DNA from 2 places in the Streptomyces sp. NPDC096324 genome. Region 2 is predicted to be linked to the other one. Evidence: riboswitches for the same ligand, from Rfam matches in the RefSeq annotation. Region 2 holds a riboswitch; the other holds the start of a gene.
The links. A riboswitch is a leader RNA that binds a small molecule or an ion and turns the genes downstream of it on or off. The one in region 2 is predicted to bind S-adenosylmethionine.
Positions count from the first base shown of each region.

Region 1: another riboswitch for S-adenosylmethionine. It lies ahead of ACIQ7M_RS17795 (putative leader peptide); the one in region 2 lies ahead of thrC (threonine synthase).

Region 1 is NZ_JBIWFK010000006.1:153,051-160,626, forward strand. Features, by position in the region: gene ACIQ7M_RS17775 (expansin EXLX1 family cellulose-binding protein) at 1-1, opposite strand, end outside; gene ACIQ7M_RS17780 (acyltransferase family protein) at 34-1,290, opposite strand; gene ACIQ7M_RS17785 (hypothetical protein) at 1,625-1,915, shown strand; gene ACIQ7M_RS17790 (cell envelope biogenesis protein OmpA) at 2,096-2,887, opposite strand; gene ACIQ7M_RS17795 (putative leader peptide) at 3,000-3,065, opposite strand; SAM riboswitch class IV at 3,102-3,246, opposite strand; gene ACIQ7M_RS17800 (amino acid ABC transporter permease) at 3,886-4,890, shown strand; gene ACIQ7M_RS17805 (amino acid ABC transporter ATP-binding protein) at 4,989-5,753, shown strand; gene ACIQ7M_RS17810 (ABC transporter substrate-binding protein) at 5,900-6,922, shown strand; gene ACIQ7M_RS17815 (GNAT family N-acetyltransferase) at 7,014-7,576, shown strand, end outside.
Region 2 is NZ_JBIWFK010000007.1:183,417-190,992, reverse strand. Features, by position in the region: gene ACIQ7M_RS20755 (MoaD/ThiS family protein) at 1-122, opposite strand, end outside; gene thrC (threonine synthase) at 119-1,417, opposite strand; SAM riboswitch class I at 1,435-1,591, opposite strand; gene ACIQ7M_RS20745 (glucosyl-3-phosphoglycerate synthase) at 1,797-2,741, shown strand; gene ACIQ7M_RS20740 (trehalose-6-phosphate synthase) at 2,820-4,280, shown strand; gene otsB (trehalose-phosphatase) at 4,598-5,452, opposite strand; gene ACIQ7M_RS20730 (DUF3263 domain-containing protein) at 5,646-5,873, opposite strand; gene ACIQ7M_RS20725 (ROK family protein) at 6,235-7,230, shown strand; gene nagA (N-acetylglucosamine-6-phosphate deacetylase) at 7,238-7,576, shown strand, end outside.

The DNA.
Region 1 (7,576 bases), on a different contig from region 2:
TCCGTTCGGAGGATCGAGCCGGTGGTGTACCCGTCAGTCGCCGCCGGAAGCGAAAAGGTTGCCGTCCGATCCTCGGCCGATGCGACGGATCCGCTCCCGGCCGCGGGCCAGACCCGGCACCTCGACGAAGCGATGGGTCATCGCGCACAACGGCAGCAGCACGGCGAAGAACACCGCTTCGAGTACGGGGCTGTCGCGCCGGGACCGGCCGATCACGCCGTCGCTCATCGCCAGCACGACCGGATGCACCAGGTACACCGAGTAGCTGACCGTCCCCAGCCAGGTCAGCGCGCGGGGAATCCTTCGGCGGCGCAGCGCCAGGGCCGCGCCGAAGGTGAGCACGGCCAGCACGAAGGCCGTGATCCAGCCGCGCCGTGCGAACGGAGCGGTGTCGCCGTACGCGTACGCGCTCCCCACGGCGCAGATCACCACCGCGACGGCGGTGCGGGCCGCGCGCGGCCAGGTGCTCTCCCCGCTCTCCGCCCGCTGGATCGCGGTGCCGAGGAACATCACGGCCAGGATCACGAGGCCTTCCCAGAGCGGAACGGTGCCGTTGAAGGAGACCAGCACCAGCGCGAGCACGCCTCCCGCCACGGCCCCCGGCAGCCGCAGCCCGGACCTCCCGGAACTCCCGCAGAGGACGGCGAACACCAGCGCCGTGGCGGCGAGCGCGACGAGCGGCCCCGCGCCGACCGCGGAGGTCAGCGCGGACGCCGGTGGCACGAACGCCGCGGTCGCGCTCACGGCGGCCAGCGCTCCCAGCGCCACCGAGACGGTCGCCGAGCGCCGGTGGAGCCGGACCGTGAACAGGGCGACGACCAGTAGGTAGAAAGCCAGCTCGTACGACAGGGTCCACAGGACGAGGACGACACTCGGCGTGCCCAGCAGTTCCTGGAGCAGGGTGGTGTGCGCGACGGCGACCGTGACGGGATTCCGCCCCTCGAAGCGAGTGCCGAGATGCGCGACGCCGACCAGGTTCAGCGCCAGGGCCGAGCCCACCACCACGGCCCACAGCGGATAGATGCGGTGCGCCCGCCCGATCCAGAAGCTCCTGACACAGCCCCGTCGCTCGAGCGAGGCGGGAATGACGTAACCGCTCACCAGGAAGAACAGCATGACGCCGTACCGGCCGATGTCGATCTGGGGCATCACCTGCGCCCGGAACTCCGCCAAGAAGGAGTACGAGGAATGGTCCACCGCCACGAGCAGCGCGGCGATCCCCCGCAGGGCGTCCAGCCGGCCCAGCCGCGGGGACCCGGCGGATCCACCGGACGCGGGCGGACCCGACACCGGTGAAGGCCGCCGCGGAAGCGGCCGGAGAAGGGGCGGTGCGGGTTTCATGGAGACGCCTGCCTGGACCGGGTCCTTCGAGGCACGCCCTGATGAGGCGGCTTTCGCCAGGATTGCTCACTTCCGTCGGGGTCGCCTGCGCGCGGGTCGGCGCCTCACGGCCCGTCGACCCGTTCCTGGGTGGTGGTGCGGACAGTGTGACAAGGGCCGGGGGCGATGCCGGTGACGGCCGGTTCGGATGCGGCCGTGCAACGGGCTGACGCACCCTGCGGTACCGGAGCGGTGGACCCGCTCGGCGCGAGCTCCGCGCGCTGGGAATGCGTCGGTTCCGGTGATGGGACAGAGTGATGGCATGGGCCACCTGTGGATGACGTGGTCGCTCGAGGGCGTCGGATCGGCCGGCCAGAACGTCCCCGACGTGGAAGCGGCCTGCCGCTCTCTGGTCGGCTCCGTGGAGCGGTCCCGGCGTGCCTTCGAGACGACTGAGCCGTGGGAGGAACTCCGCGACTCGGCGGTGGTGCTCCAGGAGCGGATTCTCGGTCCGGGGCGCGAGGCCCTGGAGCAGGGCCGCCGGTGGACCTCCACGGTGAACGGTGTCAGCATCCTGCTGGTTCCGCGCGAGTGACCGGTCCGGGCGCGGGACCGGTGCGCGCGAGTGACCGGTCAGGGCGGGTGACCGGTCCGTGTGAGGGACTGTTCCGCGTGTGGGACTGTTCCGAGGGCCGGGCCGGTGGCCGTGGAACGGCGCTTGCCGTTCGTACGAGAACCACCCACCTGCCCGGCGCGCACGCTTCCGCCGGAAGCGTCAGACCTCCGTCGCGAGCGGCAACACGTCGTGCGCGTGCCGGAAGGCCGGGTGATCACCGAGACGGCGTACGTAGTCCAGGAGCCGGGGGCGTGAGCCGAGGGCGCGGGACCGGCCGAGACCGGTGAGCGCCGTCCACACGTCCACGTCCGCCGCCGTGAGGAAGTCGCCCAACACGTAGGCGCTTCCCCTGAGTTGGCAGTCCAGCAGGTCCAGGGCCGCCCCGAGCTCCGACGGCGCGGCGGACGCGGTGACATCGCGGTCCAGCAGATCGCGGAGGGCATCGATCTCTACGGTCAGGGACGGAGGACGGAGCGTGGACGGGCACGTCGTGGTGTGACCGGAGAGCAGCCCGGCGAGATCGCGGAGGATGGCGGGCGGGTGGTTGCTGACGATGCGTCCGCTCCACCGGTCGCACAGGGCGGGCGCCGTGAGCGGCCCGTCGAAGTGATGCTCGGTGGCCTCGTAGGCGCGGCGCAGTGAGGCGAAGGCGTCGGGTGTCCGCGCGGGGTCCGCCAGGAGTGTGGTGGCGACCGAGTCCCGCAGACCGAGCAGTCCGAGCGTGATGGCGATACGCAGCGAGAACGGACAACTGTGCGACAGATACAGCTCGTAGCGGTGCGGAGCCGGGTAGAAGCCGCCGGCGAGACCGACGCCGATGCGGCTGTCGACGCGGTGGGGGAGTGCGGACGAGGTCGTCGTCGGCTTGAGCCGAAGGGCCGAGGGGAGCGGAATCTGGTCACAGGGGCGTGAGTTGGCTGTGCTGGACGTGCGCGAAGCTGTCTCGGGCATGACTCTCCCTGGGGGACGACGGAAGCCACCGCCGCTTTGTGGGCATCGGCGGCCGGGATGCGGATTGATTGCGCTTGTCGCGCCGGTCCGGATCGAACGGACCGGCCGCGGATCAGTAAGCGCTGGAGACGCGCAGGAGGTCGATGTGCAAGCGCCTCGTCAAACCGCTCTTGGGCAATTCCCACCGGTCCTGGCTCAGGGCTCGCGAGACGCGAGACCACGCTTGCCCCGCCGCGCCGGCGGGACCCGGTCGTCACCCGGGGCACCCCGTCGCGGTGGAAGGGTTGCCTGTCAGCGGGCCGGGGCCGATGACCACTGGAGCGGGGTCTACCCGTACCGTGGCGCTGACAATCGTGACCGTCCATGCCAGTCTCGATTCGCCAAGTTGCGCCGTCAAGAAGGCCGTAAGCGCGGTCTCACCTGGTGGTCACCCGCATTGACTTTGTTTTCCGGACAGGCCTAACCTGCGGCGCACCACAGGATGCCTTTCGGCCGGAGAAGAAATGGTGACGGCGATGCACGGAGCTGACGGGACGGCCGCATGGCGGCGCCTCGGCCGCAATGTGCTCTGCGCCGACCGTGCCGTGGACCTGCTGCGTGTCAACAGCGCCCTGTGTAAGGGCAGCTGTCGCTCCCTCAGCCAAGGCTGACAGCCTCTCCGAGTCCTCGACGACCATGAACGCGCGGCTCATCCGAGCCGTCGGCGTTCTCCTCGTCGGCGCTCACGAACCGACGGCTCGTCCGCATTCTTCGCGATCACGAACCGACGGTTCCTCCGAGCCTGCGGCGATCGCGAGTTGAGGGTTCCGCCAGGTCTTTGACGACCACGCGCCGACCGGCTCCACCGGGCCCTCGGCGATCACCGCTGTCGCGAAACGCCCCTTCCCCGTCCAGCCCTCGTCCCACAGGGCCCGCGCATCGCCGTGTACCGAGCCGTCCCGCTCGGCGGTGCGCCGCCGCTCCGTGGTCCGGGGTGTCCGAATCCGCTGGAGTTCTCCATGAGTCAACCTCCCGGCGCCGCTGTGTCTTTCGGATCAGCACCGCCCGCCGAGGCGATCCCTCGCAACGACTTCTCCGCCGCGTCCGAACGTCCGGCGGCCCAGCGGGTCATTCCGCTCCGGCGGCCCGGGCGCTGGATCGTCACGGCCGTCGTGCTCGTGCTCGTCGCCCAGATCGCCCACGGACTGGTGACCAACCCCGTCTACCAGTGGGACCGCTTCCAGTACTGGTTCCTGCGCCCGACCATTCTCGACGGCCTGCTCATCACCCTCGAAGTCGCCTTCTGCAGTGCGATCCTGGGCCTGCTCGGCGGCGTCCTGCTGGCCCTGGCCAGGCTCTCCAGGAGCCCGGTGCTGCGCGCGGTGAGCTGGGTCTACACCTGGCTGTTCCGCTCGGTGCCGCTGATCGTGGTCCTGCTCTTCCTCTACAACTTCAGCGCGCTGTACCAGACGTTGAGCGTCGGAGTGCCGTTCGGGCCGGCCTTCTTCACCTTCGACGAGTCCCGTCTGGCGACCGACATGGCCGTCGCCGTCATCGGACTGAGCCTGAACGAGGCGGCCTACGCCTCCGAAGTGGTGCGCGGCGGCATCCTCTCCGTCGACCAGGGCCAGCACGAGGCGGCTTCCGCCCTCGGTCTGCCGAAGCGCTACCAGTTCGCGAAGATCGTCTTCCCGCAGGCGCTGCGTTCCATCACCCCCAACTACGTGAACCAGTTGATCGGCCTGATCAAGGGCACCTCGCTGGTCTTCTACGTGTCCCTGCTGGACCTCTTCGGCTCCGTGCAGAGCATGGGCAGCACCTACCCCGGCGACATCGTACCGCTGCTCCTCGTCGCCACCGCCTGGTACCTGATCCTCACCAGCGTCGTGTCCGTCATCCAGTTCTACGTCGAGCGGCACTACTCGCGGGGCGCCCTGCGCACGCTGCCGCCGACTCCGTTGCAGAAGGCGCGGAACGGTCTGCGCGACGTGCGGGCCCGGTTCCGGAGGGAGACGGCGACATGAGCGGCGAGACGAATGTGACGACCGTGAGGACGCGGACGGCCCCGGCCGCCGAGGTGGCGGACGCGGCTCCGGCCGCGGAGATCGCCGACGCGCTGCGGGTGGAGCCCGCCGCCGTCGAGGTGCACGACGTGCACAAGTGGTACGGACCCCAACAGGTCCTGGACGGCGTGGAGTTGACCGTGCGCCCCGGCGAGGTGACGGTCGTCCTCGGTCCGTCGGGCTCCGGCAAGTCCACGCTCCTCCGGGTGATCAACCACCTGGAGAAGCCCGAGGCCGGCCATGTCAGCCTGAACGGCGAGCTCATCGGCGTACGCAGGCACGGCGACCGTCTGCGCGAGCTGAGCGAGCGGGCCATCCTCGTCCAGCGCAGCCGGATCGGGTTCGTGTTCCAGAACTTCAACCTCTTCCCGCACCTGACCGTGCTCGACAACGTGGCCGCGGCTCCGGTGGCGACCGGCAGGCTGTCCAAGGCCGCGGCACAGGAACTCGCACGCGATCTGCTCGCCCGGGTGGGCCTGGCCGACAAGGCCGCCGCCTACCCCCGGCAGTTGTCCGGCGGCCAGCAGCAGCGCGTGGCCATCGCCCGTGCCCTCGCCCTGCGTCCGGGAGTCATCCTCTTCGACGAACCCACGTCCGCGCTCGACCCCGAACTCGTCGGCGAAGTCCTCGCCGTCATCAAGGATCTGGCCCACAGCGGCACCACACTCGTCATCGTCACGCACGAGATCGGCTTCGCCCGCGAGATCGCCGACCGTGTGGTCTTCATGGACGGCGGACGCATCGTCGAACAGGGCCCGCCCGAGCAGGTGCTGGACCATCCGCGAGAAGCGCGCACCCGAGAGTTCCTGAGCAAGGTGCTCTGAGCTTCTGCCCGACACGCAGCGGGACACCGCCCGACGAGGTGTTCCCTGCCCTGCCGCCCCGACCCATGCCGGGGCGGACCCCCGATTCGGCGGCCCGCCGGGACCGTTCCCCCACATCTCTCATCGCACACTCGACAAGGACAGCCATGCGCACCCTCAGCCTGAACCGCACAGCCCTCCGCGGCGTCGCCACCGCCGCCGTCGCCTCCCTCGCCGTCTCCCTCACCGTCTGCGGCGGAGACAGCGACGCCGCCACCCGGACGAAGACCGACGCGGCCGGAACCGTGACCGTGGGCGCGCTCTCCAACGGGGCCGCGAAGGAGGCCACGTTGAAGGTCTCCGAGGTGAAGTCCATCAGCGCCGAGCTGCCCAAGTCCGTGGCGGAGAGAGGCACGTTGGTGGTGGGCATCGGAGCACTGCCCGCCGGGTCGCCGCCGCTGAACTTCGTCGGACAGGACCAGAAGACGCTCACCGGCAGCGAACCCGACCTCGGCAAGCTGGTCGCGGCGGTCCTCGGACTGAAGCCGGTGGTGAAGAACTCGACCTGGGAGAACCTGTTCGTCGGGGTCGACAGCGGCAAGGTCGACGTCGCCTTCTCCAACGTCACCGATACCGAGGAGCGCAAGAAGAAGTACGAGTTCGCCTCGTACCGCCAGGACAACCTCGCGTTCGAGGTGCCGAAGAAGAGCACGTGGAACTTCGACGGCGACTACCGCAACCTCGTCGGCCAGACCGTCGCGGTGGGCGCCGGCACCAACCAGGAGAAGATCCTCCTGGAGTGGAGGGACAAGCTGGCCAAGTCGGGCAAGAAGCTCACGGTCAAGTACTACCAGGACAACAACGCCACGGCCCTGGCGCTGAACAGCGGGAAGATCGACGCCTCCTTCGGCCCCAACCCGGCCGTCGCCTACCACGTCACCCAGAACGCCAAGTCCCCCCACCCGACCCGCAACGCCGGCCAGTTCTCCGGCGCGGGCGCGACGATCCAGGGGCTGATCGCGGCCACCGCGAAGAAGGACAGCGGCCTCGCCAAGCCGGTCGCCGACGCCGTCAACTACCTGATCAAGAACGGTCAGTACGCCAAGTGGCTGGCCGCCTGGAACCTCTCGAACGAGGCAGTGGAGACCTCCCAGGTCAACCCGCCCGGCCTGCCCCTCGACAACTCCTGAACCATCCTCCGCCTCAAGGGACTCCGCCGCGTCGCGGCGGAGTCCCGGGGCGCGTCCGGCCGCGTTCCAGATACGGAGAACCCGCACCGCCATGTCCACCAGCGTCCACCCCGCACCCGCCCCTTCCCCGCGTCCGACCCCACCGCACGTCCTCGACAACGCCGCGTGGGCCGCGCTGACCGGTCCGCACGCCCACCTCGCCGAACGCGTGGGACGGGCCGCCCGCTATCCCGCGGACGTGTCCCCGTTCACCGCCCTCGCGGACCCCACCGACCCGCGTTCGTGGGACGACCTGGCCGAGCTGGTCGGTCCGGGCACGGTCACCCCGGTCACCGCGGTCCAGTCCGTGCCCGACGGCTGGACGATCGAACACAGCGGTGACGGCGTCCAGTTGACCGCCACCGCGCTGCACTCCGAGCCGGCGCCCGAAGCGGTGCGACTCGGCTCCGCCGACGTGCCCGAGATCCTCGACCTGATCGCCCTCACCAGGCTGGGTCCCTTCCTGCCCCGTACCGTCGAACTCGGCACCTATCTCGGCATCCGGGAAGGCGGGCGGCTGCTCGCCCTGGCCGGCGAGCGCCTGCACCCGCCGGGCTGGACCGAGATCAGCGCCGTGTGCACCCATCCCGAGCACCGGGGCAAAGGCCTGGCCAC
Region 2 (7,576 bases):
CCCGTGTGGTTCTTCTCCAGGTCGCTGATGACCTCGGCGAGGGTCGCGCCCTCGGCCGTCACCTCGGCGGCGCCACCGGTGTAGGTGCGCAGGATGGTGGGGATGCGGACGTTGACGCTCATGATGCGAGGCCAGCCTCTCGGAAGGAGTCGAGGTTCGGGCGGATGGTCGCGGTCAGCCCGGTGTCGGAGGCCACCGCGTCCAGGGTCTTGAGGCCGTCGCCGGTGTTCAGCACGACCGTGGTGAGGGCCGGGTCCAGGAGGCCGTTCTCGATCAGCTTGCGGGTGACACCGACGGTCACACCGCCCGCCGTCTCCGCGAAGATGCCCTCGGTGCGCGCGAGCAGCTTGATCGCGTCCACGATCTGCTCGTCGTTCACGTCCTCCACCGCACCGCCGGTACGCCGGGCGATGTCGAGCACGTACGGGCCGTCCGCCGGGTTCCCGATGGCGAGCGACTTGGCGATGGTGTCCGGCTTCTGCGGCCGTACGACGTCGTGGCCGGCCTTGTAGGCGACGGACACCGGGGAGCAGCCCTCGGCCTGGGCGCCGAAGATCTTGTACGGCTTGTCCTCGACGAGGCCGAGCTTGATCAGCTCCTGGAGCCCCTTGTCGATCTTCGTGAGCTGGGAGCCGGAGGCGATCGGCACGACGAGCTGGTCGGGGAGCTTCCAGCCGAGCTGCTCGCAGATCTCGTACGCCAGGGTCTTGGAGCCCTCGGCGTAGTAGGGCCGCAGGTTGACGTTGACGAAGCCCCAGCCCTCGCCGGCCGGGTCCCCGATCAGCTCGGAGCAGAAACGGTTCACGTCGTCGTAGTTGCCCTCGATGCCGACGAGCTCGCCGCCGTAGACCGCGGCCATGACGACCTTGCCCTGCTCCAGGTCGTGCGGGATGAACACGCAGGAACGGAAGCCGGCACGGGCCGCCGCGGCGCCCACCGCTCCGGCGAGGTTGCCGGTGGAGGAGCAGGAGAGGGTGGTGAATCCGAAGGCGCGGGCCGCTTCGATGGCCTGGGCGACGACGCGGTCCTTGAAGGAGTGCGTCGGGTTGCCGGAGTCGTCCTTGACGAAGAGCTTTCCGGCGTCGACGCCGAGCTCACGGGCCAGGTTGTCGGCCCGGACGAGCTTGGTCCAGCCGGGGTTGATGTTCGGCTTGTCCGCCACGTCCGCGGGGACGGGCAGCAGCGGCGCGTAGCGCCAGATGTTCGCGGGTCCCGCTTCGATGCGCTTGCGGAGTTCTTCGGTGTCGTAGGCCGAGAAGTCGTAGGCGATCTCCAGCGGGCCGAAACACTCCTCGCAGGCGAAGACCGGACCGAGCGGGACGCGGTGTCCGCACTCGCGGCAGGAAAGCGCCGCGGCCGGTCCGAGGTCTACCGCGTCCGCGGAGTTCGTGGTGCTTGCAACTGTCTGCGCAGCCATGGAGGCGAGGCCCTTTCTCCTCATCTTCCTCACGGCGCACTTCGCCGTGAGACGGATTTGGCACCTTCCCTAGCCGGGAGCCTCGCGACGCGATCGACATCGATCGGTACGAGACCGGCTGGAGGGTTGCCGGGGCTTCATCGGGCCGTATCCCTCTGCCCCTCTGGATGAGCGGTATTTGATTGTTGAACTGTTGAACACGATACGCGCCGACGATCCAGGACATGCGATGGTCATGCGCGTTGTTCAAGACTGTAACCGAAGGCCAGGACAGTTGAGATAGTCGTCCGAACCGCGAGACGACGGCAATCGATCTGCCGCTGGCCGCAGCGGGCACGCCGATGAGAGCGTGTGATCAGACAGTGAGGAGCCGCAGACGGTGCTGAGAGAAGTCGAAAGCTGGCTGAGCACACGCTCCTGGTCCGCGACCGACCGCCCGCTCCACAGGATCATGGCAGCCAAACGCGTCACCGGGTCGACGGTGAGTGTCGTGCTGCCCGCGCTCAACGAGGAGGAGACGGTCGGCGAGATCGTCGCGATCATCCGCCACGACCTGATGCAGCAGGTGCCCCTCGTCGACGAGATCGTCGTCGTCGACTCCGGCTCGACCGACCGCACCGCCGCGGTCGCCGCCGCCGCGGGCGCGCGGGTCGTGCACCGCGACGACATCCTCCCGCGGATCCCGGCCGTGCCCGGCAAGGGCGAGGTGCTGTGGCGGTCGCTGCTCGTGACGAGCGGCGACATCGTCTGTTTCATCGACGCGGACCTCAAGGAGTTCTCGTCCGACTTCGTCTCCGGGATCGTGGGCCCGCTGCTCACCGAACCCGGCGTCGACCTGGTCAAGGCCATGTACGACCGCCCGCTGGCCGGCGGCGGCGGGCAGGGCGGCCGGGTCACCGAGCTGATGGCCCGCCCGCTCCTGAACATGCACTGGCCGCAGCTCGCGGGCTTCGTCCAGCCGCTCGGCGGCGAGTACGCGGCCCGCCGCTCGCTGCTCGAACAGCTCCCCTTCCCCGTCGGCTACGGCGTCGAACTGGGCATGCTCGTCGACGCCCTGCACCTGGTGGGCCTCGACGCCCTCGCCCAGGTCGACGTCGGGGTGCGCAAACACCGCCACCAGGACGGCCAGGCGCTCGGCCGCATGGCCGCCGCCATCTACCGCACCGCACAGCTCCGGCTGGCGCGCGGGCACCTGATCCGCCCCGCCCTCACCCAGTTCGAGCGCGACCGCGACGGTTTCCGGCCGCGCACGTACTCCGTGGACACGGAGGAAAGGCCGCCGATGAGCGAAATCTCCGAGTACCAGACGCGCAAAGCCGCGTAGTCCGGCGCCGACGGCCGCCGATCGCATACGGCCGAAGGGCGCGTTTGAGCGTTTCGAGACGGGGCTAGGTTTCGAGGCATGGCTTCAACGCACGGTGCCCACAGGATTCTGGTCGCCTCCAACCGCGGCCCGGTCACCTACGAGGTACAGGAGGACGACTCGCTGCACGCCAGACGCGGCGGCGGCGGTCTCGTCTCGGGACTCTCGGCGATCGGGCCGGACGCGGGCGCCCTCTGGGTCTGCTCCGCCCTCGGCGACGGCGACCGGGAGGCCGTCCGGCGCGGAGTCCACGAGGACGGCGTACGAATGCTGGCCATCGACGCCGCCACGCACGCCGACGCGTACAACGGCATCGCCAACTCCGTGCTGTGGTTCGTGCACCACCTGCTCTACCAGACCCCGCTGGAGCCGGTCTTCGACGCCGAGTTCCGGCGCCAGTGGGAGTCGTACCGGACCTACAACCGCGCCTTCGCCGAGGCGCTGGCCGAGGAGGCGGCCGACGGCGCGGCCGTGCTGGTCCAGGACTACCACCTGTGCCTGGTGCCCGGGATGCTCCGCGAGCTGCGCCCCGACCTGCGCATCGGTCACTTCTCCCACACCCCGTGGGCGCCCGAGGACTACTTCCGGATGCTCCCCGACGACATCCGCGCGGAGCTGATGGCGGGCATGCTCGGCGCGGACCGGGTGGCCTTCCTGACCTGGCGGTGGGCCACCGCCTTCATGCGCTGCGCGGAGGGGACCGAAGCCGGCCGCTACCGGGCCACCTGGCCCTCGGGCGGGTCCTCCCACGCGATCGAGCACCTGGACGGCGCCCGGCCACCGGTGCGCGAGACCCGCGTCGGCGTGCACGGCCTCGGCGCGGACGCCGAGTTCCTGCGCGAGCGCTCGCACCGGGCGGACGTCGGGGAACGGATGGCCGCGCTGCGCGAGGAGATCGGCGCGGACCGGCGGACGATCGTGCGCGTCGACCGGACCGAGCTGTCCAAGAACATCGTGCGGGGGCTGCTGGCGTACCGGCAGCTCCTCGACGACCACCCCGAGTGGCGCGAGCGGGTCGTCCACGTGGCGTTCGCCTACCCGTCACGGCAGGACCTCGCGGTCTACCGGGACTACACGGCCGAGGTGCAGCGCGTGGCCGACGAGATCAACTCCCGGTACGGGACGCCCGGCTGGACCCCGGTGGTCCTGCACGTGAAGGACGACTTCGCGCGCTCGCTCGCCGCCTACCGGCTCGCCGACGTCGCCCTCGTCAATCCCATCAGGGACGGCATGAACCTCGTCGCCAAGGAGATCCCGGTCGTCTCCGACGAGGGCTGCGCGCTGGTCCTGTCCCGGGAGGCCGGGGCGTACGAGGAACTGGGCGAGGACGCGATCTCCGTGAACCCGTACGACATCACCGGGACGGCGCGGGCGCTGCACGAGGCGCTCACCATGCAGCCCGGCGAACGCGCGGAGCGCACCAAACGCCTGTCCGCCGCGGCCACCGCCCTCCCCCCGGCCCAGTGGTTCCTGGACCAACTGCACGCGCTGGAGGGCTGAGGAGGAGCGTGCGGCGGTCGCGGGTCCGGCCGGTGGGTGGGTCGGGGCCGTGCCGGTGCATCAGCCCGTCGCCGTTGGATGAGGAGTGACCGTCGGTGGCGACGGGCATCGATGTACCGGCACGTCCCCTCGCGCCGGATTCCGGCTGCGGGTGCAGGGTCCAGACGGTTCCAGCCCCGGCCGGGGAAGTTTCAGCCCCTCCGGCGTTTGAGGAGCAAGGTCCGGGGCGGAGCCCCGGGTACGGGACGGGTAGGGGCGGAGGGGGCGAAACAAGCCCTGCCCCCACCCCGGCCCACCCCGGTGACGAGCCGGCCGGGTCAGGCGAGTCGGGCCGCGATGGCGGCAAGCAGCCGGACGACCCCGGCGGGCCCGTCGACCACCAGGTCGGCGCGTTCGGCCAGCTCGGCGACCTCGGAACTGCCGCTGCACACCAGAAGCCCGGGAACCCCGTCGGAGCGGAGCTTGTCGACGGCGGCGAACGCGGGCAGGTCACCCAGGTCGTCCCCCGCGTACAGCACGGCCTCGGCCCCGGCCTCCCGGACGTACTCCATGAGGGCGACGCCCTTGTCCATGCCCGGCGGGCGCAGCTCCAGGACCATGCGCCCCGGCTCGACGATCAGCCCGTGCCGGGCGGCGAGCTCACCCAGCGGCTCCCGCAACGCCTCGAACGCGGCCTGCGGATCGGCGGCACGGCGCGTGTGCACGGCGACCGCGCGGCCCTTCTCCTCGATCCAGGTGCCCTGCCAGGCGCCGATCCCGTCGAGGAACCCCGGCAGTTCGGCACGGACGGCGGCCACGCCCGGGTGCGGGGCGGGCGCGGTGACGGTGCCGCTGACCGCGTCCCAGCGCTCCGCGCCGTAGTGGCCGAGGACGACCAGGTGCTCCAGCCCCGCCACGCCCGCGAAGCCTCCGTGACGCACGGCGACACCCGCCGGGCGGCCGGTGACGACGGCGACGGAGGCGACCTTGGGAGCGAGAGCGGCGAGCACCGGGACCGCGTCGGGGTGGGCGCGGGCCCGGTCGGGGTCGGGGACGATGGGGGCGAGGGTTCCGTCGAAGTCGAGTGCGACGACCGTCCGGGCGGGGCGCGTGAGGATCGCTTCCAGAGCGTCGCGCCCGGCGGGGGTCACCGGAGTCGGCAAGGAGTCCTTGGATTCGGGGTGGCTGCCCATGGGCCGACCCTATCCGGGCGGCGCCGGACGCACCCCCCACTCCACCCGGCCGGGCGTCCCTCCCCCCTGAATGCCCGGATCCCGCCCCGCCAAGACGTTCTCTCGCCCCCTCCGCCCCTACCCGACCCGTATGGGGGCGCTGCCCCCGGGGCCCCGCTCCTCAAACGCCGGAGGGGCTGGATCCTGCCCGTGCTCAGCGTTCGTCGCGGCGGGATTCGCGGACCCGGCGGAGCCTGTTCACCGTGACGGGGTCGTGCGCGAGGGCGCGCGGGTCGTTCAGCAGGGCGTTCAGGAGCTGGTAGTAGCGGACCGGGGCCAGGCCCAGTTGTTCGCGTATGGCGCGCTCCTTGGCGCCGGGGCCGGGGAAGCCGCGGCGCTCCAGGGCGAGAATGCTCCGTTCGCGCGCGGGCAGCTCTTCCATGGACAGCACGGTAGCCCCCGGCACCGACAGACGCCGGGCCCGGGGCATCCCGGGCCCGGGGGCCGGGGGCCGGGGGCCGGGGGCCGGGGGCCGGGGGCCGGGGGCCGGGGGCCGGGGGCCGGCACGGCCCCTCCCTCAGGACCCCTCAACGCCCCACTTCGCCCCCTCTTCGCCCCCTCACCACTCCCTCCGCGCCCGCTTCGCCCCCCTCTCCGGCTCCGTCCTCGGCCCCGATCACACCCCTCCGTGGCCCCGATGGCACCCTTCCGCGGCCCCGGTCATGTCTCGGAATGCGGATACAAGGTCTCCATCCCGTGAGTGGACTAGACCTTTCCAGGGGTAAAGCGCGACACTGTCCCCCGTGAGACACGTCATCGCCCTCGATGTGGGCGGCACCGGGATGAAGGCCGCCCTCGTCGGGGTGGACACCGAGCCCTCCCCGGACCACCCCGACAGCCCGCGGCCGCGGGCATCCGGCCACCCCGCGCTGCTGTACCAGGCCCGCCGGGCGACCGGCCGTGAGCGCGGGCCCGACGCCGTCGTCGAGGACATCCTCGACTTCGCCGCCGAACTGCGCGCCTACGGCGAGGAGCACTTCGGCGAGAGCGCGCTGGCCGCCGGCGTCGCCGTCCCCGGCATCGTCGACGCGCAGAACGGCGTCGCGGTCTACGCCGCCAACCTCGGCTGGCGCGACGTCCCGCTGCGCCGGCTGCTCGGCGAACGGCTCGGCGGCATCCCCGTCGCGCTCGGGCACGACGTGCGCACCGGCGGCCTCGCGGAGGGCCGGATCGGCGCCGGACGGGGAGCGGACCGCTTCCTGTTCGTCCCGCTGGGCACCGGCATCGCGGGCGCCATCGGCATCAACGGCGGCGTCGAGGAGGGCGCGCACGGCTTCGCGGGCGAGATCGGCCACATCGTCGTACGGCCCGGCGGGTCCCCGTGCCCGTGCGGGCAGCACGGCTGTCTGGAGCGGTTCGCCTCCGCGGCGGCCGTCAGCCAGGCCTGGGCCGAGGCGTCCGGCGACCCCGCGGCGGACGCGGCGGACTGCGCCAAGGCCGTCGAGTCGGGCGACCCGAGGGCGCTGGCCGTCTGGCAGGAGGCCGTCGACGCGCTCGCCGACGGCCTGGTCACCGCGCTCACCCTGCTGGACCCGCGCACCCTGATCATCGGTGGCGGGCTCGCCGAGGCGGGGGAAACCTTGTTCACACCCCTGCGGGCCGCGGTCGAACGCCGTGTCACGTTCCAGAAACTGCCGTCCATCGTCCCCGCCGCCCTCGGGGACACCGCCGGATGCCTCGGTGCCGGGCTCCTCGCCCGGGACCTCCTGAACACCACTTCTACGACTCCCCGGAGGTAACCACCCGATGGCCCCTAGCAAGGTTCTCGCCGGCGCCCGGGTGGTGCTGCCCACCGGGATCGTGCACGACGGCCGCGTGATCATCGACGGTTCGCGGATCGCCGGCGCGGGTGCCTCCGAGACGCGACCCGACGGAGTCCACGGGGCAGCGCCCGCGGACGCGGCCGTGACGGACCTCTCCGGCCACTGGGTGGTCCCCGGCTTCGTCGACCTCCACAACCACGGTGGCGGCGGCGCGTCCTTCACCTCGGGAACCACCGAGGACGTCCTGCGGGGCATCCACACCCACCGGCTGCACGGCACCACGACCGTCGTCGCCTCGACCGTCACCGGCGACATGCACGGC